4 regions of the Dyella sp. LX-66 genome follow, and region 3 is predicted to be linked to each of the others. Evidence: riboswitches for the same ligand, from Rfam matches in the RefSeq annotation. Region 3 holds a riboswitch; each other region holds the start of a gene.
What was found. A riboswitch is a leader RNA that binds a small molecule or an ion and turns the genes downstream of it on or off. The one in region 3 is predicted to bind cobalamin.

Region 1 (3,978 bases), on a different contig from region 3:
CGCGGCTCCGCAATGCCGCCCCGTCGCCTGCAGCGGATACACGGAGTACTACATCGTCGACGCCATGCTCGATTACGGCAAGAACGCCCAGCCCACCGTGGCGCGCACTCTTCCGGAAACCACCAGCCTGACCGATCTCACCTACAACCACACCGAATCGGAGACCACCAGTTTCGGCTTCAACCTGGGCGCTGACGCGGAGAAGGCTTTGGCGGGCAATCCGGCGGCAGCGATCAAGCCGAGCTTCGGTTTCAATTTCGGCAAGAGCTACACCAAGTCCACATCGATCACGTTCACCGTCAAGGATTACTCCACGGCGGTGGAATCCAGGCACGAGGAACCCAACTACTACCCGTGCAACAACTGCGTTCGCCCGCCCGGCGTGCGCAACACCTGGAAGTATCAGATCTCGCAGGAAATACTGAAGCGCTTCCGGGACGACCGCACGATGACGCCGGCCATGAAGCAGTTTGCGCCGCAGTCCTACAGCTCATGGACCTTCAAGGTGTCGGGCGGCAAGCATCCGATCAAGCTCGCCGCGACCTCGTCCGTGGTGCAGAGGAATGGCCTTGGCCGATCCTCCGGCCCGGTGGTCCGCGTGAAGACCAGCGCGATGACCATCGACCTCGACTCGCCCTACCTGCACCGCGAACCGGTGGTCATCCTGCAGTCCAAGGAGAACGCCGGCCGATGTCTCATCAACGATGGCCGCGGCGCGGCAACGCTCGGCACCTGCAGCAGGGACGTCAACCGCCGTGCGGGACAGTGGTACCTCGACAGCTTCGACCGCTATGTCAGCCGCCTGGACGGACGCTGTCTTGCCGTCAACGCGCGCGCCACTCGCCAGGTGGACGTGGTGGCGTGCAACGACGGCAGTGCGCAGAAATGGTATTGGGCCGCCGACCGCATCCACTCCAAGCTCAACGGCGGCGACAGCGGATGGCGGCTGTTCGTCGACGGCAATGCGGTGAAGGCGCGCATCGATCCGAAGCGGCAACAGGTGATTCCCAACAATCCCAACCAGGTGCTGCTCCATCCCTGGTCCACTTACCCGAGCGCGCCGATCGCCGGCGCCACCGTTCCCACCTTGGGCACGCCGCAGCCGCAGGTACCCGAAGCCTGGGTGCGGACCTTCAGGGACGTTCCCTCAACGGAACGCTGGGAGCCGGTCGCGCTGCGCCAGTACAAGGAAGGCTGAGTCCCATCGGAGCAGCCCGGCCCGGGCTGCTCCACTCCCGGCCTCACGCTGTGCCGCTTGACTAAACCCCTGCCCCGGCACTAATTTCCCCGCCGCTGGTGGTTTTCATCCTTTCATCGCGATGAAAGGATGCAATTAAAAGGGAAGCCGGTGCGGCCTTACGGCCAACTCCGGCGCTGCCCCGCAGCGGTGTGTGGAAACGACCCTCGTCATGAGCACTGGCCAGTGGACCGGCCGGGAAGCGGCGAGCACTAGGCGAGGCGTCCGCGCCTCTCGTCCACGAGCCCGAAGACCTGCCCCGGCCGGGAAGCGATGAGCTTTCTGTCTGACCTGGAGCTTCCGCGGGGAAGCGGCTGGGGCTGCGCGCCATCGCCATGCGATGGCCGTTCGCTCCTGCGCGACCCTGCGCCAGCCCGGTTCGCCCGCGGGGGCGAAGGTCGCGCGCATGTCCGCGGAAAGTTCGTGGCCATGCGCTTCCTTCGTTCCTCATTCACCACGAATCGAGGAAATGCAACATGACCACCGTTACCAATCTCGGCTTCCCGCGCATGGGTGCGCGGCGCGAGCTCAAGCAAGCCCTGGAAGCCTACTGGCGCGACGAAGCCTTGCGCCCGCAGCTGCTGGACACCGCCCGCCAGCTGCGCGAACGCCACTGGCAACTGCAGCGCGAGGCCGGCGCCCACGTGGTGCCGTGCAACGACTTCTCGCTGTACGACCACGTGCTCGACACGGCCTTCCTGCTCGACGCCATCCCCGAACGCTACCGCGCCCTGGCCGACGCAGACCCGCTGGCCGGCTATTTCGCCATGGCACGCGGCACGCAGCGCGCGGGCCTCGACCTGCACGCGCTGGAAATGACCAAATGGTTCGACACCAACTACCACTACATCGTCCCCGAACTGCATGCCGCGCAGACCTTCCGCCTGCGCGACGAGAAACCCGTGGTGCAGTTTCTGGAAGCAAAGGCGCTGGGCCATGAAGCGCGCCCGGTGCTGCTGGGCCCGGTGAGCTTCCTGCTGCTGTCCAAGACCGCCGACGGCAGCGACCGCCTGGCGCTGCTCGAACGCCTGCTGCCCGTCTACGCCGAACTGCTGGGCAGGCTGCGCGAAGCCGGCGCCGAATGGGTGCAGATCGACGAGCCCTGCCTGGTGCTCGATCTCGACGAAGACGATGCCGCGGCCTATCGCCAGGCCTATGCCGCACTCGCCGTAGCCGCGCGGCCGAAGCTGCTGCTGGCTACTTACTTCGGCGCCCTCGGCGACAACCTGCGGCTGGCGCAGGAACTGCCGGCCGACGGCCTGCACGTCGACCTGGTGCGCGCACCGGCCCAGCTCGACGCCGTGCTGGACACGCTGCCCGCCGAACGCGTGCTGTCGCTGGGCGTGGTCGATGGCCGCAACGTGTGGCGCGCGGACCTGGATCGCGCCATGGCCGTCACCCGCGTGGCGATCGAACGCCTGGGCAAGCAGCGCGTGTGGCTGGCGCCGTCCTGTTCGCTGCTGCACGTGCCGGTCGACGCCGCGCTGGAGAAATCGCTGCCGTCCGACGTGCATGCCTGGCTGGCCTTCGCGCGGCAGAAGCTGGAGGAACTGCGCACCGTGGCGGACATGTGCAAGGGCGTGGTCACCGCCTACCCCGCGCTGGAACGGGCGCGCGAGCTGATCGCCACGCGCCGGGCCTCGCCCAAGGTGCACCGCCTGCAGGTGGCGCAGCGCCTCGCCAACCTGGATGCCGCGGACGCGCACCGCCGCTCCACCTACGCCTTCCGCCGCGCGAAACAGCAGCAGCGCTTCGACCTGCCGCTGTTTCCCACTACCACAATCGGTTCCTTCCCGCAGACCCATGAAGTACGCGAGGCGCGCGCCCGCCACAAGTCCGGCCAGCTGTCCACCGCTGACTACGACGCGCTGATCGCCGCGCAGACAGCCGCCTGCGTGCGCTTCCAGGAGGAGATCGGCATCGACGTGCTGGTGCACGGCGAGTTCGAGCGCAACGACATGGTCGAGTACTTCGGCGAACAGCTCGACGGCTTCGTCTTCACCAAGCATGGCTGGGTGCAAAGTTATGGCTCGCGCTGCGTCAAGCCGCCGATCATCTACGGCGACGTGCAGCGGCCGGAGCCGATGACGGTGCGCTGGTCCACCTATGCGCAAACGCTGACCAAGCGGCCGATGAAGGGCATGCTGACCGGCCCCGTCACCGTGCTGCAGTGGTCCTTCGTGCGCGACGACCAGCCGCGCGCCACCACCTGCCGCCAGCTGGCGCTGGCCCTGCGCGACGAAGTGCTGGACCTGGAAGCGGCCGGCATCCGCATCATCCAGATCGACGAGCCCGCCCTGCGCGAAGGCCTGCCGCTGCGCCGCGCGGACTGGGCCGGCTACCTGGCCTGGGCGGTGGAGAGCTTTCGCCTCGCGGCGGCCGGCGTCGCCGACGACACGCAGATCCATACGCATATGTGCTACTCGGAGTTCAACGACATCATCGAGGCGGTGGCCGCGATGGATGCCGACGTGATCTCGATCGAAACCTCGCGCTCGCGCATGGAACTGCTCGATGCCTTCGTGCGCTTCCGCTATCCGAACGAGATCGGGCCCGGCGTGTACGACATCCATTCGCCGCGCGTGCCGGATGTGGCGGAGATGGTGGGGCTGCTGGAGAAGGCGAGCGAGGTGCTGAGTCCGGAGCAGTTGTGGGTGAATCCGGATTGCGGCTTGAAGACGCGTGGGTGGGATGAGACGCGCAAGGCGCTGGTGGCTTTGGTCGAAGCGGCGCGGGTGATG
Region 2 (3,978 bases), on a different contig from region 3:
CTTCCGGCGCCGCACCCATCCCGGTGGCCACGCTGCCGCGATACTGCCGCAGAAAACCATTCGGCCCATGCGCCTCCAGGTCGTACACGCCCTGGGTGTAACGCGCCGCGCTCCAGTAATCCGACAGCTGCTTGCCCGCTTCCACCGTGTAGCGCCACGGCCCATCGCTGCGGTTGGCCGCATACAACTGGAACACCGCGCCGGCTGCACCGTCGTTATGGAAGTCGATCCAGTAGCGCCCCGCCGCGGCATCCACTCGGCCATCCGCGCGCAAGGTGTAAGGGAGTGCGCGTGCCGGACGCGTGCCGGCTTCCTGTGCGGGCATCGCCTGCGTGGAAGGAATGCCCGGCGCCGGCAGGTTCTTGCACTGTTGGTCCGCGGCGGCGGTATAGCCGGTAGTGGAGGGCAGGCTGGGCCAGCCGTTGTTGCTGCCGCTGAAATCGAAGGCGCTGAGCAGGTCGCCGCACACGGCGCGGCGCCAGGCACTGATATTCGGTTCCATCACGCCGAAGCGCTGCTCCAGGAAACGCAGCACCGAGGTGTGGTCGAACACCTGCGAACACACCCAGCCGCCGCGCGTCCACGGCGACACCACGATCAGCGGCACGCGGAAGCCCAGGCCGATCGGCTGGCCGTTGCTGATCTCGCCCGTCACGCTCACCGTCGACAAGCCGTCGTTGGACGAAGCCGGAGGCGTCGGCGGCGGCACGTGGTCGAAGAAGCCGCCGTTCTCGTCGTAGTTGAGGATGAAGGCGGTCTTGGTCCACACCGCCGGATTGGCGGCGAGCGCGGCGAGCAGGCGCGCGCTCAGGTCCTCGCCGTAGGCCGGCTTGAAGCTCGCGTGTTCGGACAGGTAATCGGCGGCCACGATCCACGACACCTGCGGCAGCGTGTCGTTGGCGACGTCCTGCGCGAATGCGGCGACCATGTCCGCCTGCGTGGCCATGCCCTTGTCGTGCAGCGGCGTGCCGGCCTTGGCCTGCTTGAAGTTCTTGAACCAGGCCAGCGCGTTGTCGTCGAAGTTGTTGCTCTCCTGGTAGACCTTCCAGCTCACGCCGGCCTTTTCCAGGCGCTCGGCATAGGTGGTCCAGGTAAAGCCCGCGCTCGGCTCGGTGTTGTCCAGCACCGCCGCCTGGCCGATGGACAGGCCGTTGCTGCCGGTCATCGCATGCAGGCGGTTGGGGTTGGTCTGGGTGAGGGTGGCGGCGAAGTAGTGGTCGCAGATGGTGAAGGCGTCGGCCAGCGCGTAATAGAACGGCAGGTCGGCGCGCTCGAAATGGCCCATGCCCAGGCCGGCCGCGCGCGCGGTGTTCCACGCGTCGAACTTGCCCTTGTTGAAGATCGCCGTGTCCACGGGGTAGTTCATCGCCGGCGCATTGGCGCAGATCGCGCTGGTGGTCGCGGTGTTCATGCGGAACGGCAGCAGATAGCCGTCCGTATGGCCGGTGTAGGGCTGCTGCCACACGTTGCGCGCACCGCCGGGCAGCGGCGCCGGCACGCGGTCGCCGAAGCCGCGCACGCCGCGCAGGCCGCCGTAGTAATGATCGAAGGAGCGGTTCTCCTGCATGAAGATCACCACGTGCTTAACGTCGGTGAGGTCGCCGGTGCCGGTCATGGCGGGGGCGGCCAGGGCCTGGCGCAGGGTCTCGGGGAGCAGGGAGGCCGCGGCCAGGCCGCCGGCGGAGGCGGCGGTCATCTGCAGGAAGCGGCGTCGCTTGGTGTCGATCTGGCTCATGGGGGGCTCGGTCGGCGCCTGTTTGCAGGCGCTGCATAGGTAATCGCAGTGGTGTTGCAGTGGCTTGCCAGGTGTGCGTCAGTGGGGAGACACGGGGTGGACTGGGGGGAAGGGGGTCTAGCGCCTCCCCTTGCTCGTCATCCCGGCGTAGGCCGGGATCCAGTGGCGATATCGCTCGGTCATTGCGTTGACGCTGGGGTGTCTCGCCGTTGGCGAGTGTTTCGTGCCGCTGCCGCGGCCCGAGTTACTTTTTCTCTGCGTGCCCAGAGAAAAAGTAACCAAAAAGAGAGGGCACCCTGCTTGGCGCCCTCAGCAGCGCAGCTGCTGAGGGTCCGTGAGGGCTGGCCGGGCTTTTTGACAGGGCATCCTTGCCCTGATCAAAAAGGCGAGGACTCCTGTCCTCGCCCCCTTCGGGGCCTGATCGTCCAGCCCTCACCGCCGGCGCCAAGGGGACCCGGTGGATCAAAAGCAACGGCGCACAAGCGGAACGCCGCGGCTGCGCCGCGAGCTCTTCGCTGGGTTTTCGCCTCGCCCTGCATCCCCCTCTCCCCTCCGGGGAGAGGGTTGGGGTGAGGGGTCGGGGCTCGCCGCGACGCCTCCTGCTCGACATGACGAGCGCCCGCTTGTCGTGCTGCTAAGATGCCCGGGCCTGAGGTGACCGCTGGCTTGGCTGGTGGTTGAAACGGGAATCCGGTGCGCCGTATTGACGGCTATTCCGGAGCTGCCCCCGCAACGGTAGGCGAGACACGATCGGCAAGAGCCACTGTGCTGCGAAGCATGGGAAGGCGCCGGTCGGGGAGGCACCAGCCTTCGCTCGCGAGCCCGGAGACCGGCCTCGAGGTGAACCGGACATGCGGTGGGCGTGCTCCTGGCGAGCGCGCCCTCGTCGTGCGTCCGTCCGGAGCTCCTTCCGCCTGTCCTGCAACCGAAGCGATTCCGCGCGGGCAGGCGCGGTCCAGGAGCCACCAGTGTCATTGCATGTTCCGTCCTTGCGCCGGTCCGCGTTTGCGGCCGCGTTTTCCCTTGTCTGTTGTTCCACCGCCGCGCTGGCCGACGAGCCCTCGCAGGACCTCAAGGGCGTGGTGGTCACCGCCACCCGCACCGAGCAGAGCGAATCGGCCACGCTGGCCGCCGTCACCGTGATCGACCGTGCCGAGATCGAGCGCCTGCAGCCGCAGTCCGTGGCGGACCTGCTGCAGGGCACGCCGGGCCTGTCGATGGCCAATAACGGCGGCCCGGGCAAATCCACGTCGCTGTTCCTGCGCGGCACCGAGGCCGACCACGTGCTGGTGCTGGTGGATGGGGTGAAGATCGGCTCGGCCACGCTGGGCCAGCCGTCGATCCAGAACATCCCGGTGGAGCAGATCGAGCGCATCGAAATCGTGCGCGGTCCGTTCTCCAGCCTCTATGGTTCCGAAGCACTGGGCGGTGTGATCCAGATCTTTACCCGCCGCCCCAGCGGCGCCTTCGAGCCGAACCTGGAGCTGGGCTACGGCAGCAACGACAGCTTCCGCGGCGCGGCCGGCCTGGCCGGCAAGGTGGGCGAGGGCTGGTATGCGGTGCAGGCCACGCACGAGGACACCGACGGCATCAACGCCTGCCGCGGCAAGCCGTCGCCGCGCGGCGCGGGCTGCTTCGTCAATGAGCCTGACCGCGATGGCTTCCGCGACAGCTCCGTCTCGCTCAAGGGCGGCTACCGCTTCAACCAAGCCTGGGATGCCGACGCGCAGTGGCTGCGCAGCTGGGGCTACAACGCCTACGACGGCTCCACCAGCAACCAGTCCGACGTGGTGCAGCAGGACTACGGCGCACGCGCGCACTGGCGGCCGAGCCGCGATTTCACGCTCATCGCGAGCGCGGGACAGAGCGCGGACCTGAGCGACAACTACCTCAACGGCCGCTACACCAGCACCTTCAATACGCACCGCGATCTCGGCTCGCTGCAGGGCGATCTGAATCTCGGCGGCGGCCTGTGGAGCCTGGGCTACGACTGGCAGCGCGACCGCGTCGACAGCAACACCAGCTATGCGCGCGACCAGCGCCTCAACCGCGGCCTGTTCGCGCAGTGGCAGCAGACGTTCGGTACGCAGTCGCTGCAGGCCAGCTTGCGCCACGACGACAACCAGCAGTTCGGCGGCAAGACCACCGGCAGCCTGCTGTGGGGCTGGGACTTCACGCCGGGCATGCGCCTCACCGCCAGCGCCGGTTCCGCCTACAAGGCGCCGACCTTCAACGAGCTGTAC
Region 3 (3,978 bases):
AGGGAACCCTGCGCAGCTTCGATCCCGCCATGCGCCAGCAGGCCATCGACGGCCTGCGCGGCATCGCCCAGCACGTGGCCGCCGCGAACGGCGCCACGGTGCAGACGCAGATTCCGATGGGCGACAGCGTACCGGTGACGGTCAACGACGCAGCGCTGACGGCTCGCGTGCGCGCCAGCCTCGGCAAGGCGATCGGCAGCGAACATGTGATCGAGGCGCCGCCCGCCATGCCTTCGGAAGATTTCGCCTACTTCGCCAAAGAGGTGCCGGGCGTGTACTTCTTCGTCGGCGCCACGCCAGCCGGCCAGGATGCGGCGAAGGCGCCAGCCAATCACTCCCCGCGGTTCTTCATGGACGAGGGCGCACTGAAGGTAGGCATGACCTCGATGCTGCAGGCGACGCTGGACTATCTGCAGGCCCCGGCCACCGAAGCGGCGCACTCGGAGCAAGCCGCAGGCTGAGCAGGCCGCAACGGGAAACCCGCTACTCGTCCGGCTTCTGGCGAACCGACACGCCCGCCAAGGCCGGTGGCGTACCGCAGCGGCCGGAGCGCAACGCATCCAGATAAGCCGACACCAGCGTCGTCGTACTCTTCTGGGCCCCTGCGGCGAACTGTCCGCCACCGAAGTTCATATGGGTGGCACCATCCACCACGGCCAGCCAGCGGCAGCCCGGCCCGAGTCCATCGAAAGCCTGCATGCGCCAGCGGTAGTCGCCGCCCAGCCCCTGGTCCCGCGTGCCGGTGACCAGCAGCGTGGGTGCAGCGATCGGTGCCCATGCGCCTTCGGGAAACACCGGTCCCGGCCCTTCCGGCGACAAGGCCACATAGGCGTCGAAGACACCCTTCGGCGCCAGTCCCAGCTTGTTGTGCGCGCCGGCTTCCAGCATCACCGTGATCGCGCCCATCGAATGGCCGAGCAGCGCCTTGAATGGCGCATGGCAGCGCTGTTCGGACCACGCCAGCGCCGCATCGATGTCGAGAAAGCGCGCGCGATAAGCCGGCGCATCGGTGACCAGGGCGGTGATGCCGCCCTTGAAGCCATCGCTGCGCAAGTCCTGCTTCAGCACCGGCAGGCCGCTTTCGCGATGCCCCATCACCACCACGCGCCAACCGTCGGCGCTCAAGGCCTCGCCCACATAGCGCAGGCCCTGCTCGCTGCCGCCTGCGCCGTGCGACACCAGCAGCAGGGGCGGGCAGGTCTTCGCCGAGGCCGGTTCGTACACCATCAGCGGCGTGCTCGCTCCATCGGAACGTGGCACTTCGATGCGTTCCGCGGCCCAGGCCTGCGCGGTGACGGCCAGCGCCAGCAGCGCGGCCACGATCTTCGGCGACGTCGACATGCTTCCCCTCCCCTTCGATGGCTTGCACTGCGGTAACGTGGTGGCCTTTCCTGCACGGAGCCCCGCCATGACCAGCCTGCTCTTCCTCGCCCTGCTGTCCGCACCCGGCATGCCGGCGGACGATTTCTCAACGCGGGTGCAGCAGGCCAAGTTGACCGAGGGCGCCAAGGACGGGCCGGACTACCAGAAGAAGATGTGGGCCGCGATCGGCGACCGCACCACCGACGTGCTCAAGAGCTGCATCGCCTCCCTGCCCAAGCCCGACAAGTCCCCTTTCGTGCTGGTCGCCGACGTGCACGCCGACGGCAGCCTGGGCCGGGTCGAAGTCCGCGCCCCCACCGACGTAGCCACCTGCCTGCTCAGCCGCTTCGCCAGCTGGAAGCTGCCGGCCCCGCCGGCCAGCCCGGCGCCGTATCCGATCGAAGTGGATTTCAGCATCGCGCCCTGAGCGCCCGGGCAGAACCGATCGCCAAGTTTTTTCGCATGGCCGCCAGGCCGCGCCAGGCCTTGAATTACCCCACTTATCCACCGATATATGCACAACGGATTGGGTTGACCCGCCCCACCCCACCCCTATATGTTGTGCCCCGTCGGTGCCTTTCTCAGACCCACGGTCGGATTGGCTTAATAGGGAATCCGGTGCAAATCCGGAACTGCCCCGCAGCGGTAAGCGGAAACGAAAGCTCCCATCGCACTGGTCCTCGAGGGCTGGGAAGCGGGGGCGAGTAGGTCGGATCGGTCGCCAGCGAACGATCCATGTCTGCGAGTCCGAAGACCTGCCGGCACATCGTGGCCTTCAGGGCCGCGGTGAGTGATGGCGGCTTCCGCGGGGAAGCGCGTCGTGGCGCGGAGCCCCGGGCTCCGCCGCACGGCCGTCCCCGCCTACACCGCCTTCGTCTCAGCCCTGCGCGCGGGAGCAGGTCGTTGAAGCCTTTGGCCTGGAGCGATGCCATGCAACCTATCGACACCGACTCGCGCGAGCGCACCGACGACCGCGCGGACGCATCCGCCTTCCCTGCCGCCGACGCAGCTGCCGCCGCGCCGGAGCCCGTTCGCATGGAAGCCGTGGCGGAGACCCCCTTCGCCCTCACCCCGCCGCACAACCCCGGCCAGATGCGCGTGACCAAGCGCAACGGCAGCCAGGAGATCGTCGACGTCAACAAGATCGTGCGCGCGGTGACCCGCAGCGGCGAAGGCCTGCATGCGGTCGATCCGCTGCGCGTGGCGCTGAAGACGATCGGCGGCCTGTACGACGGCGCCACCACGCGCGAGCTGGACGAGCTGTCGATCCGCACCGCCGCGGCGCTCACCGCCGAGGAACCGGAATACGGCCAACTCGCCGCGCGCCTGCTCGGCGCCTACGTCGACAAGGAAGTGAGCGGCCAGGAAATCCAGAGCTTCTCCCAGTCGATCGCGCGCGGCGCGGAGCTGGGCATCCTCAACGCGCGCCTGCGCGACTTCGTCGCCGCCAATGCGCGCAAGCTCAACGACGCCATCGATCCGCTGGCCACGCGCCGCTTCGAATACTTCGGCCTGCGCACCGTGTACGACCGCTACCTGCTGCGCCACCCGCAGCTGCGCAAGGTGATCGAGACGCCGCAGTACTTCTTCATGCGCATCGCCTGCGCGCTGGGCGGCAGCGAGATCGGCGAGACGCTGGAGTTGTACCGCCTGCTGTCCTCGCTGGAATACATGGCCAGCTCGCCCACCCTGTTCAACGCCGGCACCGCGCACGAGCAGCTCAGCTCCTGCTTCCTGCTCGACTCGCCGACCGACTCGCTGGAGTCGATCTACGAGAAATACGGCGACGTCGCGAAGCTCAGCAAGTTCGCCGGCGGCATCGGCCTGGCCTACTCGCGCGTGCGTTCGCGCGGTTCGCTGATCCGCGGCACCAACGGCCATTCCAACGGCCTGGTGCCGTGGCTGAAGACGCTGGACGCCTCGGTCGCCGCGGTGAACCAGGGCGGCAAGCGCAAGGGCGCGGCCTGCGTGTACCTGGAGCCGTGGCACGCCGACATCGAGGAATTCCTCGAGCTGCGCGACAACACCGGCGACGAGGCGCGCCGCACGCACAACCTCAACCTGGCCAACTGGATTCCCGACGAATTCATGCGCCGCGTGGAGAGCGACGGCGACTGGTCGCTGTTCGATCCGAAGATCGTGCCGCACTTCGTCGACAGCTGGGGCGAGACCTTCGAGCGCGCCTACCGCGAAGCGGAAGCCGCCGGCATCGCGGTGAAGAAGGTGAAGGCGCGCGAGCTGTACGCGCGCATGCTGCGCACCCTGGCCCAGACCGGCAACGGCTGGATGACCTTCAAGGACCGCAGCAACGCCACCAGCAACCAGACGGCCAAGGCCGAGAACGTCATCCACCTGTCCAACCTGTGCACTGAGATCCTCGAGGTGACCAACGCGGGCGAGACCGCGGTGTGCAACCTGGGTTCGGTGAACCTGGCGCGCCACGTGGTCGATGGCGTGTTCGACTTCGACAAGCTCGCCGCCACCGTGCGCACCGCGGTGCGCCAGCTGGACCGCGTGATCGACCTGAACTTCTATCCGATCGACACCGCGCGCACCGCCAACCAGAAGTGGCGCCCGGTGGGCCTGGGCGTGATGGGCCTGCAGGACGTGTTCTTC
Region 4 (3,978 bases), on a different contig from region 3:
GGTCTGCGCGCTGGCGCCGGGCACTTCCGCATAGACCGACATGCCGGGGAATTCCAGCGCCGGCAGCGCGGCCACGCCGATCAGGATGTAGGTCCAGATGCCGGCCAGCGCCAGGCCCAGTGCAAGCAGCGAAGTGCCCACCGGGCGGCGGATCATTGGAGCGAAGATATTCACGTATTCCCCGGGCGGCGCCTCCTGCGGCGCTCCGCAGGCGGGACTTTATGCCGGGGGGCACATGCTTGGGATGTGCCTGAAGTGTGTAGCGCGCATAGGCCACAGGTTGGGGTGAGGCCACCCCAACCCGTGCTTGCCGCGGTCAGTGCGCCGGGCTGTAGCGCAGCGTCAGGTAGGCGGTGCGGCCCAGCTGGTTGTAGAAGCGCACGGTCTCGTAGCGGTGGTCGAACACGTTGGCCACGCGGCCCTGCAGGGTCCAGCCCGGCTGGAAATGCCAGCTCGCGCGCAGGTCCACCGTGGTGTAGCCGCCCAGGCGCTGCAGGTTGGCCGCGTCGTCGTAGCGGTAGCCCTCGGCATTCACCGTGCCGCCGATGCTGAAGGTGCCACCGAGGTCGCGGTCCAGGTCGAGGCGGGCGATGCGTTCCGGACGGCGCGCCAGCAGGTTGCCGCGGTTGGGATCGTCCTCGCCGCGGTTCTCCGCCTTCTGGAAGGTGAGGTAGCCGCGCAGGTGCCAGCCGTCGACGTCGGCGCCGGCCTGGCCTTCGATGCCGCGGATGCGCGCCTGGCTGACGTTGATCGGCACGAAGAAAGCGTCGTAGCCGATCAGGTCGTCCACCTTGGTCTGGTAGGCATTCACCGCCCAGTTCCACACGCCCGGACGCGCCGACAGGCCGATCTCCGCCGTGCGCGACTTCTCCGGTTTCAAGTTGGGATTGGCGGTGGCGAAACCGAACGACGGCGGGAAGTACAGGTCGTTGAAGGTCGGCGCGTGGAAAGCCGTGCCGTAGGAGGCGGTGAACTTCAGGCCGTTCTCGAAGCCGTAACCGTAGGCGGCCGAACCGGTGTTGTGGTTGCCGAACTGCTCGTTGTGGTCGTGGCGCGCCGACAGTTGGATCTCGTGCGGCCCGAACTGGCCCTGGTACAGCGCGAACACGCCGGTGTTGTTGCGCTTGGTGCGCAGGTAGGCGGTGTCGCTGTCCGCGTGCTCCTGCTGGAAGTCCACGCCGGCGCTGAGCAGCTGGCCCGGCGCGAGTGTCACGTCGTTCTGCCAGCTGGCCTGGTTGCGGCGCGAGTACAGATGGCCGGCGGGCGCCATGTCGGCGCCGAGGTCCGCGCGGTTGAGATAGTTGTCGGCGCGGTCGATGTTCTGGCCGGCGCTCAGGCTCATCTTCCACGCGTCGAGCACGGCGAAGCGCAGGTTGGCGCCGGCCACCTGCTGCGAGCGGCGGGTGTAGTTCTGGAAGTCGCCGTCGTATTCGATGTCGCCCTTGCTCTTGAGCACGCTGGCGGTCAGTTCAGTGCCGCCGTCCCAGCGGTAGCCGCCGCTGAGCGCGCCGTTGTAGGTGCGGTAGCCATCGTTGTCCGGCTCATTGGTGAAGCAGCCGCCCACGCCAGCCGCCGCCGCGCGGCAGGCATTGATGCCGCGGGTGTACTGGCCGCCGACGCTGGCGTTGAACCAGGCATTGCGCGAACCGCCGGACAGGCCGAACTGGCCGTCGGCGAGGCGGTGGCTGCCCACGCCCACCGTGACCGACGGCGTCAGCGCTTCGTCGGGCTGGCCGTGGCGGGTGAAGATCTGGATCACGCCGCCGATCGCGTCCGAGCCATACAGGCTGGAACGCGGGCCGCGCACGATCTCGATGCGCTCGATCTGTTCCACCGGCAGCTGCTCGAAAGCCGGAATACCCGCGCCCACCGTGCCGATGCGCACGCCGTCGACCAGCACCAGCGTGTGCGAGGAATTGGTGCCGCGCATGAACAGCGAAGTCTGCTGGCCCAGGCCGCCGGCATTGCCGAAGGCCACGCCCGGCAGGCCGGACAGCAGATCCTGCACGGACTGCGGCTGCAGGCGCTCGATGTCGGCGCGGGTCAGCACGGTGACCGGCGCCAGCGTCTCGTCGATCGGGGTGGCGGTGCGGGTGGCGGTCACTACCACGGTGGGGAGCTGCCCGGCGTCGTTCTGGTCGGCGGCATGGGCCGCGGCGACGCAGGACAGCAGGACGGTGGCCAGCAGGGTCTTCTTCATTGCAACGTTTTCCTCGGCCGCGCCTCGCGCACGGCCCATCGATGACGAGCTGGCGGCATGACGGAGGAAGTAGCGCAAACGACGGCAGGCAAACGGCACCGGCACGTGGTCCGGCTGCGCCCTCCGCGAGCCACCAGGAAAGATATTCGGGCCGGTCTCCGGGCTTGCGAGTGCGCGTCGCCGCGCGATCCTCCGGCGGCCTTCCCGCACTCGTGGGAGCGCAGTGGCGTATCGCTGGAAGCAGAACTGCTCGCTTACCGTTGCGGGGGCAGCGCCGGCCTTGCCGCGAAGGCGCACCGGCTTCCCGTTTCATCCCTTGGCAGCGTGGCTTTGGGACACCCGAACGAACGCAACTTTAACGGGAGGGGCCAGGGCCTGGCAACGCAGCGCCCGGGCGCTGGGTGCGATGGGCCTCAGGTTTTTGCGTTCGTCGCATCGTTTCCCCAGCACGCGCTTCGAACGAAATCACTCTTGCATTTGGACGGCTGAATAGTCATCCAGCAAGCTTTGCGTAAGCTCTCTGCAAGTTTCGAGAAATATTGCGTTTTGCTGCCTAAGTAGCTGTTGCAAATGATGTATTACAAACTCAGGCGAGCGTAAATATTTTGTTGACGGGCGCTAATTCGCACGCTTATGTTCCGCCGGCGAATCGCTGGAACTTGCGTGTAGCACTCGAGGGCTTGGGGAAGTTCTCTCGGTGCGGGTCCGGTCTTGCGACATCTGCCGGCACGTTTTCCTGCGATTGGCAATTCGGCGCACTGCGCCTGTCGGCCGCAAAGGCCATCATGGGGAGAACGTAGATGATCAAGTTCCAGCACGCTGGTCGTGCGCCGCTGTGGCGCAAGACCACCCTCGCCGTTGCCTTGAGCATGAGCCTTGCCGGTGTGGCGATGGCGCAGTCCAACGCATCGGGCACCATCTTCGGCCGCGCCGACGACGCCGGCGCCACCGTCCATATCGAAAACGTCGATACCGGCCTGACGCGCGACATCGGCCTGGATTCGAGCGGCCGCTACCGCGCCGCATCGCTGCCGGTCGGCCGCTATCGCGTGAGCCTGCAGAAGGACGGTCAGACCCTCAACACGCGCGACAACGTGCAAGTGGTGGTCAGCACCGGTACCGAGATTTCGTTCACCGCCGCCGCTGCCGCAGCGACGGGTGCCAAGAACCTCGAAGGCATCCAGGTGGTCGCCAATGCGCTGCCGGCGATCGACGTTTCGTCGGTCGACTCGCGCACTGTGCTGACCTCCGAGCAACTGCAGAAGCTGCCGATCCTCAATAACGTCAATGCGGCGGCGCTGCTCGCGCCGGGCAGCACCAACAGCGACAGCCGCTACGGCAACGCCATCTCGATGGGCGGCGCATCCGCCGCCGAGAACCAGTACTACATCAACGGTTTCCCGGTCACCAATGCGCTCACCGGCCTGGGCTTCACCAGCCTGCCGTTCGACGCGATCGACCAGGAGCAGGTGTTCACCGGCGGCTACGGCGCTGAATATGGCCGTTCCACCGGCGGCGTGGTGAACATCATCACCAAGCGCGGCACCAATACCTGGAAGGCCGGCGCCGAACTGCTGTGGAGCCCGGCCAAGCTGGCCGCCTCCCAGCGCTACATCTACTACCCGGTGGGCAGCGGCCGCGTCACCGACGGCAAGGTGCTGTTCCGTCCCAACGAGAAGCTGACCCAGACGCAGGTCGGCGCCTACGTCGGCGGCCCGCTGATCAAGGACAAGCTGTTCTTCTACGGCAGCGGCGAATTCACCAAGAACACCGGCCGC

Region 1: it holds a riboswitch for cobalamin, as region 3 does, so the genes downstream of both, metE (5-methyltetrahydropteroyltriglutamate--homocysteine S-methyltransferase) here and KK141_RS13485 (ribonucleoside-diphosphate reductase subunit alpha) in region 3, are expected to answer to the same signal.
Region 2: it holds a riboswitch for cobalamin, as region 3 does, so the genes downstream of both, btuB (TonB-dependent vitamin B12 receptor) here and KK141_RS13485 (ribonucleoside-diphosphate reductase subunit alpha) in region 3, are expected to answer to the same signal.
Region 4: it holds a riboswitch for cobalamin, as region 3 does, so the genes downstream of both, KK141_RS16750 (TonB-dependent receptor) here and KK141_RS13485 (ribonucleoside-diphosphate reductase subunit alpha) in region 3, are expected to answer to the same signal.

The regions. Positions count from the first base shown of each region.
Region 1 covers NZ_JAHFVJ010000021.1:9,184-13,161, forward strand. The annotation lists gene KK141_RS22215 (hypothetical protein) at 1-1,198, shown strand, start outside; cobalamin riboswitch at 1,281-1,514, shown strand; gene metE (5-methyltetrahydropteroyltriglutamate--homocysteine S-methyltransferase) at 1,714-3,978, shown strand, end outside.
Region 2 covers NZ_JAHFVJ010000003.1:175,596-179,573, reverse strand. The annotation lists gene KK141_RS07445 (phospholipase C, phosphocholine-specific) at 1-1,735, opposite strand, end outside; cobalamin riboswitch at 2,371-2,588, shown strand; gene btuB (TonB-dependent vitamin B12 receptor) at 2,704-3,978, shown strand, end outside.
Region 3 covers NZ_JAHFVJ010000006.1:147,776-151,753, reverse strand. The annotation lists gene KK141_RS13500 (amidohydrolase) at 1-461, shown strand, start outside; gene KK141_RS13495 (alpha/beta hydrolase) at 484-1,341, opposite strand; gene KK141_RS13490 (peptidase C13) at 1,409-1,789, shown strand; cobalamin riboswitch at 1,916-2,140, shown strand; gene KK141_RS13485 (ribonucleoside-diphosphate reductase subunit alpha) at 2,293-3,978, shown strand, end outside.
Region 4 covers NZ_JAHFVJ010000009.1:27,150-31,127, reverse strand. The annotation lists gene KK141_RS16755 (efflux RND transporter permease subunit) at 1-174, opposite strand, end outside; gene KK141_RS16750 (TonB-dependent receptor) at 317-2,200, opposite strand; cobalamin riboswitch at 2,332-2,558, opposite strand; gene KK141_RS16745 (TonB-dependent receptor) at 3,001-3,978, shown strand, end outside.